2 regions of the Peribacillus sp. NPDC097224 genome follow, and region 2 is predicted to be linked to the other one. Evidence: riboswitches for the same ligand, from Rfam matches in the RefSeq annotation. Region 2 holds a riboswitch; the other holds the start of a gene.
What was found. Region 2 has a riboswitch for S-adenosylmethionine ahead of ACIQXR_RS07725 (methionine biosynthesis PLP-dependent protein). Riboswitches for the same ligand answer to the same signal wherever they lie in the genome.

Region 1 (4,431 bases), on a different contig from region 2:
TTTTTTGCCAGGTTGTAAGTAATGGTGTTCATCCATCAATTGAAACAGATGGAGTTTATCATATTCTTTAACCAGTTTGCCTTCTTTATCGATGATGAGCATTGTGTTATAGATGCCTTCCTTAGTTTTCTTTGCAATCGAGCCACCGATTATGTTAATTCGGTGTTTTTTTGCAAGGGCTTTTAGAAAGGTAATGGTTTGTTCTGCTTCTTCGTCTGCAATTTCATGTAATCTCGTTAAGTCATAGCCGGTTGTCCATAGTTCCGGCAGCATGACGATGTCCGGTTTAGACTGTACAGCTTTTTCAATCCATTGTTCTGCCACCTGAAAATTTATATCTGGCTGTCCAAAGGCAATGTCCATTTGTAAACAGGCGATTTTCCATTTCATCATTTAAAACCTCCATATGTAAAAAAGTACTTTACAAGATTAAGATAAACATATATCATTTGTGACTATAATTTCAAGAAATTTCAGAGAAGGTGCAAAGATGGTGCAATTCGAAAAATCCAGACTTCTTCAAGAGCTTCCAAAGCAGTTTTTTGCTTCTTTAGTCGAAAAAGTTAATAACATAACATCAGAAGGCAAGGATGTCATTAATCTTGGGCAGGGAAATCCAGACCAACCGACTCCTGAACATATCGTGAAGAGCCTGCAGACAGCAGCAGGAAATTCCATGAATCATAAATATTCTCCTTTTAGGGGGCTTCCCTATTTAAAAGAAGCTGCGGCCCTCTTTTATGAACGTGAATATGGCGTCAAGCTAGATCCTAAAACGGAAGTGGCGATTCTTTTCGGTGGAAAGGCTGGTCTAGTCGAATTACCGCAATGCTTGTTGAATCCAGGCGATACAATTTTAGTGCCTGATCCGGGCTATCCAGATTACCTGTCAGGTGTAGCGTTAGCCCAAGCTAAAACGGAAATTATGCCCTTGACCGAAGAAAATGATTTTCTTCCCGATTATAAGGAAATAGATAAAGAGGTTTTTGACAAAGCGAAGATGATGTTCTTGAATTATCCCAATAATCCCACAGGAGCATCGGCGTCAGCAGAATTCTTCGAAGAAACGGTTTCCATGGCAAAAGAACACTCGATATGTGTGGTTCATGATTTCGCATATGGTGCAATTGGGTTCGATGGGAAAAAACCGGTAAGCTTCCTTCAAGCAGAAGGATCAAAAGAAGTGGGGATAGAAATTTACACCCTTTCTAAAACATATAACATGGCGGGGTGGAGGGTTGGCTTTGCGGTTGGCAACCAGAGTGTCATCGAATCGCTTGAATTATTGCAGGATCATCTTTACGTCAGTCTTTTTCCCGCAATACAAGAAGCCACGGCATGCGCTTTACTGGATTCACAAGAGTGTGTGAAGGAACTCGTGAACATGTACGAAGGACGACGAAATGTATTTATCGAAGGGTTACGATCCATTGGATGGGATGTCCAGGCTCCAGATGCTTCCTTCTTTGCTTGGCTAAAGGTCCCTGAAGGATATACTTCAGCGAGCTTTGCAGATCATTTACTGGCACATGCCCATGTAGCAGTTGCACCAGGAAATGGTTTCGGTGAATTTGGTGAAGGATACGTCAGGGTGGGACTTCTCACTTCAGAAGACAGACTCCAAGAAGCGGTAGAAAGAATTCGTACATTGAATATATTCAAAGAAAATCAGTGAGATATTGAATAGTTTGAACATTATACCTATTGACAAAGTATGAATTGCGTGAAAGAATATAAAAAAGAATTCTAAATTTTTAGTTAAGATACATAAACGAAAATATAATAGCATTTTCTTATTTTGAGCAGGTGGAGGGACTAGCCCGATGAAGCCCAGCAACCGACTGTAATACCATTGTGAAATGGGGCGGAGATAATACCGCCGGATCATTTTATTGATTCCGTAAGGCACGGTGCTAATTCTTGCAGCTATAGAGCTGGGAGATAAGAAGATGGCTTTTTCAAAGCCTCTTCTTTAGGAAGGGGCTTTTACATGTTTAACAGAGAATTGGAGTGCAACTTTGTTCGCAGATGGTTAGAAGCTTGTTAAAGGAAAGACCAACAATGACAACTTTAAGAATGACTTTTACGTATTGGGAGTGATCAGATGAGCGAAATAATCGCTACGTATTTACTTCATGACTTCAAAGGAGAGCATGAGAAAAAAGCAGAAGGCATTGCTTTAGGATTGACTGTAGGGACATGGACTGAACTTCCTCACTTGGTGCAACAGCAACTGGAAAAACATAAAGGTAGGGTAGTTTCCGTAACACCCCTTCCCGAAGAAGAGCGAGTTAATCTCTATTTCGGTCAAAAAGTGTACCGTTCAACAATCAGGATTGCCTACCCGGCAGGTAATTTTTCTAATGATCTACCGGCTATCTTGACGACAGTATTCGGTAAATTGTCATTGGATGGGGAAATCAAATTGATGGATTTGGACTTTGTCGGCGATATTCAAAAAGCCTTTCCAGGTCCTCGATTCGGAATTAGTGGGATCAGGGAAAAAATTGATGTGTTTGACCGCCCCCTAGTGATGAGTATTTTTAAAGGTGTGTTAGGTCGAGACCTCGCCTTTCATAATGAACAATTGGAGCAACAGGCATTGGGAGGAGTCGATCTTGTCAAGGACGATGAGATTCTTTTTGACCAAGATCAGACGCCTTTCATCGATAGAGTCAAAACCGGAAAGGCCATTTTGAAAGGTATCTATGAGACAACGGGACATCGAACCTTATATGCTGTGAACCTGTCAGGAAAAACACTAGAACTATTGGATAAAGCTGAACTGGCAGCCGAAGCCGGCGCAGATGCCTTGTTATTTAATGTTCATACATATGGATTGGATGTTCTACAGGCTTTACGCGAAAATGACCGGATCAACTTACCGATCATGGCTCATCCGGCATATAGCGGAGCATTAGCTTCATCTTCATTTTATGGACTCAGCTATCCGCTTCTCCTTGGAAAACTGGTGAGGATATCAGGTGCAGATTTATCCCTCTTTCCCTCTCCATACGGAAATGTGGCACTCGATAAAGCAGAGACATTGGCGATTGCTGAAGGATTGACGAGAAATGAAACATCTTGGAAAAGGACTTTCCCGGTTCCATCGGCAGGTATCCATCCTGGCATGGTTCCAGATCTCATCAAGGATTTTGGGATAGAAAGTGTGATCAATGCTGGTGGGGGCGTCCATGGTCATCCGGATGGTGCAAAAGGCGGAGCTAAGGCCTTCCGTTCCGCAGTAGAAGCTGTCCTTTCCGGAAAATCATTGTCAATCGCGGCTGAGGAAGATGAGGAACTTCAAAAAGCACTGGCCCTATGGGGAGGGCTATAATCATGGTCAAACCGATCATTTTCTGTGATTTTGATGGAACGATCACCAACTCGGATAATATCATCTCAATCATGAAGAAGTTTGCCCCGCCCGGCTGGGAGGCATTAAAAGATGGTGTTCTTCAGCAAAAAATCAGCATTTCCCACGGTGTAGGGGAAATGTTTTCCCTGCTGGATAGCGATTTAAAGGAGGACATCATTCAATATGTGAAGGAGACAGCGGGTATTCGCCAAGGGTTCAGTGATTTTGTGGAATTTACAAAAAAATCAGATATTCCTCTCTATATTGTCAGTGGTGGAATGGACTTTTTCGTTGAACCTCTTTTGAATGACCTCTTACCTGTAGAGAATGTCTACTGTAATCATGCCGACTTCAGTCAGGAAGAAATTATGATTGAGTGGCCGCATACTTGTGATGACCAATGTAATCATGGGTGTGGTTGCTGTAAACCTACGATTATGAGAAAGCTTTCTACAAAGGATCAGTATAAATTGGTGATTGGAGATTCCGTTACCGACTTTGAAGCGGCTAAACAGGCAGATTTTGTTATTGCCCGTGACAGGCTCCTTGAAAAGTGCCGCACAGAAGCCATTCCCCATAAAGAGTTTGAAACTTTCCATGATGTGATTGATATTCTAAAAAAAATGCAGGAGGTGTAAGGGTGACAGCTTCAAAAGAGTGGCAGGAACTAGCGCAAATAAAGGGAGAACTAGCCGAGAGAGATTGGTTCATGGGGACGAGTGGAAATTTATCGATCCGTGAGGCTAATAGCCCTTCTTTTTATATAACCGCAAGTGGCAAGGATAAACGCAAGCAGACAGATTCCGATTTTATTTTGGTGGATTTGTCAGGAAAACCAGTCGAAATGACCGAGCTCAGACCTTCCGCTGAAACTCTTCTTCATACAGAGATTTATCGGAAAACGGATGCCAATTGCGTCCTCCATGTCCATACAGTAGAAAATAACGTGATTTCCGAGTTATATAGTGAAGTTGGGGAAGTGACTTTTTGTCATCATGAAATTATCAAGGCTACTGGACGATGGCAGGAAGATGCAGAATTGAAGATACCCATCATCCATAACCATGCAGATA
Region 2 (4,431 bases):
CTCGGTATTTTACAAACTCATTCTTCTTATCCTCGTTATTTAACCAATAGCTCAGTGCTCAATCCGATTATTTAGTAGAAACGGCCTGTCTTTCTGCACTTTTCTTAAGGGCTAAATCAAAGTCCCTGATCAAATCATCAGGATTTTCCAAACCGACGGACAAGCGAAGCAAGCTGTTCGTGATGCCGCGTTTTTCCCTTTCTTCTGCAGGCATGGCCGCATGGGACATTTTAGCCGGGTAAGATAGAATCGATTCGACGGCCCCGAGGCTTACAGCAAACACGGGTAACTCGACATGGTTTACGAACGAGCGGAAAATTTCTTCGCTTTCCAATTCGAATGATAGAACAGCTCCCGCTCCCCTGGCTTGATTTCCCTGGATGCCGTGTTGTGGGTGGTCGGAAAGACCAGGGTAATACACGTTTTTCACTAACGGTTGCTGTTTTAAATATTCCGCAATTCTCTCAGCACCTTTTTGAGAGTGCTCCATCCGGACGGATAGGGTTTTCAGACCTCTCATCACAAGCCAGGCATCCTGAACACCGAGCACCGCTCCAAAAGAGTTTTGGAGGGAACCAAGTCTATCGGCAAGGTCCGGGTCTTTTACGACGGCAAGGCCTGCTACGACATCACTATGTCCAGACAAAAATTTTGTTGCACTGTGCAGGACAATATCGGCCCCGAGGTTTAACGGTCTTTGCAGGGCAGGTGTCAGGAATGTATTGTCTACAAAGCTTAATGCGCCAATGCTTTTGGCGATATCACATACCGCTTTAATATCGGTTACTTTAAGCAAGGGATTGGAAGGCGTTTCAATATAGATTGCTCGCGTATTTGGCTGGATGGCCGCTTTTACACTTTCAAGATCCGTCATATCCACGAAGGTATGTTCGATGTTAAAACGGGTCAGCACGGTTGTTACCATTCGGAATGTGCCTCCGTATACATCTTCAGAGATGACGATATGGTCACCGGCAGAAAGCAGGAGGAAAGCCGTTGAAATGGCAGCCATCCCGGATGAAAAAGCGAATCCGCGCGTGCCTTCTTCCAGTTCCGCAATGATATCTTCCAGTGCTTCTCGCGTCGGATTCCCGCTCCGGCTGTAATCGTATTTGCCAAATTGATCAATGTCGGTTTGATGGAAGGTGGAAGCATGCTGAATCGGAACACTCACCCCACCTGTTGTTGGATCGAATTTATGTTGGTTGTGTAGTAATTTGGTTTCAAAACTGAATTCTTGGTTTGTCATCGTATTGCCTCCTTTTTAACTTGAGCAAATGCCTGCTGCAGGTCTTCGATTAAATCTCCGCTGTCCTCGATGCCGACAGAGAATCGAAGGAGTCGATTGCAAACTCCATTTGCCGTTCTAACTTCAAGAGGCATATCGGCATGTGTCTGTGTCGCCGGATACGTGATGAAGCTTTCGACGCCACCAAGGCTTTCGGCAAATGAAATCAATGAAAGGGACTGTAGAAATGGGTTGACCACCGCTTCATCATTGACCCGGAATGAAATCATGCCGCCACGACCTGGATAGAGAACATCCGTTACACTTTCATGTTCCGTCAAATAATCAACGATAACCTTGGCGTTCTTTTCATGACGTTCCATTCTCAGTGCCAAGGTTTTCATCCCGCGCATCAACAGCCACGAATCAAATGGGCTCAAGACCGCACCCATACCATTATGGTGGAAAGCAAGGGACTCACATAACTCGGCGCCTTTTGCCACAATCAAGCCGGCCAACACGTCATTATGGCCACCTAGATATTTCGTTGCACTGTGAATCACGATGTCAGCACCAAGTAAGAGGGGCTGTTGGATGATCGGCGTGTAAAAAGTATTGTCAACAATCAATAGTAAATTGTATTGTTTGGCAAGAGCGGCGACGGCTGGAATGTCCGTTTGCTGCATAAGAGGGTTTGTGGGAGTTTCAATAAAGATGGCCTTTGTTTGAGGGGTGATTGCTTTTTCAATATCCTCCAGGCAACATGTATTGACATATTCGCATTGTAGCCCCCATTTTTTAAAGCCATGCTCTAATAAACGATATGTACCGCCATATAAATCTTCGCTACTGATCCATGCATCCCCTGATTTGAATAAGGAAAGGATGGTGGCAATGGCAGCCATTCCCGAACTGCATGCATATCCTTGATCGCCATGTTCTAGTTTGGCGATCGATTGCTCCAATAGCTGGCGTGTAGGGTTTCCTGTTCGTGTATAGTCGAATCCTGTTGATTGACCAATTCCTTCGTGACGGAAAGCCGTCGAGAAGTAAACGGGCGGATTGACCGTTCCTGTCGCCGTTTCACTGCGGTTTCCAAGCTGAGCAAGATAGGTTTCTGTTTTGTACATAATTTTTCACTGCTCCTTTTAGTTAAATAAAATAAAAAAAGTCTTCTTTAAGAAGAAGACTTGAATAAGTAGGATAGAGTCATTCTTCTTATCTTCCAAGTTACACAAACTTGTGGAATTAGCACCTTTTCATTGGTTTGAAACAAATGAAGGTTGCTGAGGTGTCATAGGGCCATTCCCTCTACCTCTCTCGATAAGAGTTTTGATTATTCAATTTCTTTTGAATTTACTATAAATATAGGATTCTGTCAAGGACATTCCTAATAGACGGTTATTTGGGACTAGCTATTATGGAACATGTATCATGTTATGTATCATGTTTATCATTATAAAATTACGAATTCAACAGAGTAATAGAACCGGATTCAGATTAAACGGACTTTTCTGAAGGAAAAGGTCATTTGTGTTCCGTTTTTTTTGCTTTACAATAATAATGTTTGTACAATATATAGGGGATCATATAAAACGTCATTATTCATTACATATACATATTGTTTCTCAGTGGATAGTGCGAATATAGGAGGAGAACACATGGAATTTAGAATCGAACGAGATACAATGGGGGAAGTAAAAGTTCCTGCTGATAAGTACTGGGGTGCTCAAACGGAAAGAAGCCGTAATAACTTCAAAATCGGTTATGAAAAAATGCCGATTGAATTAGTTCATGCATTTGCTTACGTAAAACAAGCGGCAGCAAAAGTGAATTTTGAACTTGGCGATCTTTCAGAAGTGAAGAAGGATGCCATCGTTAAAATTTGTGGTGAAATCCTTGAAGGGACGCTTGACGAACATTTCCCACTTGTCGTCTGGCAAACAGGTAGCGGCACACAAAGTAATATGAACGTGAATGAAGTGGTCGCAAACAAAGGGAATAAATGGTTAGAGGAAAAAGGCGAAACTGAGATGCTTCACCCGAATGATGATGTTAACAAAGCACAAAGCTCTAACGATACATTCCCGACAGCCATGCATATCGCAGCTTATATGGAAGTTGCCGAAAAATTGGTACCGGCCATTAAAGTGCTTCGTGACACATTCGAAGCCAAAGAAAAAGAATTCTGGGATGTCGTGAAAATTGGACGTACCCATCTTCAAGATGCGACACCACTAACTCTTGGCCAAGAAATCTCCGGTTGGAAAGCAATGCTTGATAAAGATTTGGCGATGATCGAAGAAAGTAGCCAAAAATTATTGAACCTTGCATTGGGCGGTACGGCTGTAGGGACTGGAATCAATACGAAAAAAGAATTCCCGGCACTTTCTGCTAAACAAATCGCAGCGGATACAGGACATTCATTTGTCACATCGGATAATAAGTTCCATGCTTTAACAAGCCATAACGAAATTGTTTATGCACACGGTGCTCTTAAAGCATTGGCTGCTGATTTAATGAAGATTGCCAATGATGTTAGATGGCTGGCAAGTGGCCCAAGAAGCGGAATCGGTGAAATCGCCATTCCTGAAAATGAGCCAGGCAGCTCCATCATGCCAGGTAAAGTGAATCCGACCCAATGTGAAGCAATGACAATGATTGCGACACAAGTTGTCGGAAATGATGCTACAATCGGTTTTGCAGCAAGCCAAGGGAACTTTGAATTGAACGTTTTCAAACCGGTCATCATTTACAACTTCCTGCAAACCGTTAAATTATTGACTGATGGCATTCATTCCTTCAATGATAACTGTGCGGTAGGAATTACAGCGAATGAAGATAAGATCAAAGAAAATGTTGATCGTTCTCTTATGCTCGTAACGGCATTGAACCCACATATCGGGTATGAAAAAGCGGCTAAAATTGCGAAAACTGCATTCAAAGACAACTCCACTTTGAAAGAAGCGGCGTTGAAACTTGAATTCCTAACGGAAGATGAATTCAAAGCATGGGTTGACCCTGCTAACATGGTCAATAAATAATCAACAGGTAAGCATCCTTCCTCGCATGTAGGGAGGATGTTTTAATGTGTTAAAATGATGGAATAAACGAATACTTAAACTAGATAAATCGAACAGGAGGAATGGTCATGTCTTTATGTCCACTATGCAATGGTCTTAGAAAAATGCATTTGGAATGCC

Region 1: it holds a riboswitch for S-adenosylmethionine, as region 2 does, so the genes downstream of both, mtnW (2,3-diketo-5-methylthiopentyl-1-phosphate enolase) here and ACIQXR_RS07725 (methionine biosynthesis PLP-dependent protein) in region 2, are expected to answer to the same signal.

The regions. Positions count from the first base shown of each region.
Region 1 is NZ_JBIWDK010000001.1:501,950-506,380, forward strand. It holds gene ACIQXR_RS02560 (carbon-nitrogen family hydrolase) at 1-390, opposite strand, end outside; gene ACIQXR_RS02565 (pyridoxal phosphate-dependent aminotransferase) at 491-1,675, shown strand; SAM riboswitch class I at 1,791-1,948, shown strand; gene mtnW (2,3-diketo-5-methylthiopentyl-1-phosphate enolase) at 2,105-3,337, shown strand; gene ACIQXR_RS02575 (2-hydroxy-3-keto-5-methylthiopentenyl-1-phosphate phosphatase) at 3,340-3,996, shown strand; gene ACIQXR_RS02580 (methylthioribulose 1-phosphate dehydratase) at 3,999-4,431, shown strand, end outside.
Region 2 is NZ_JBIWDK010000003.1:213,266-217,696, forward strand. It holds gene metC (cystathionine beta-lyase) at 68-1,249, opposite strand; gene ACIQXR_RS07725 (methionine biosynthesis PLP-dependent protein) at 1,246-2,358, opposite strand; SAM riboswitch class I at 2,444-2,558, opposite strand; gene fumC (class II fumarate hydratase) at 2,890-4,272, shown strand; gene ACIQXR_RS07735 (hypothetical protein) at 4,380-4,431, shown strand, end outside.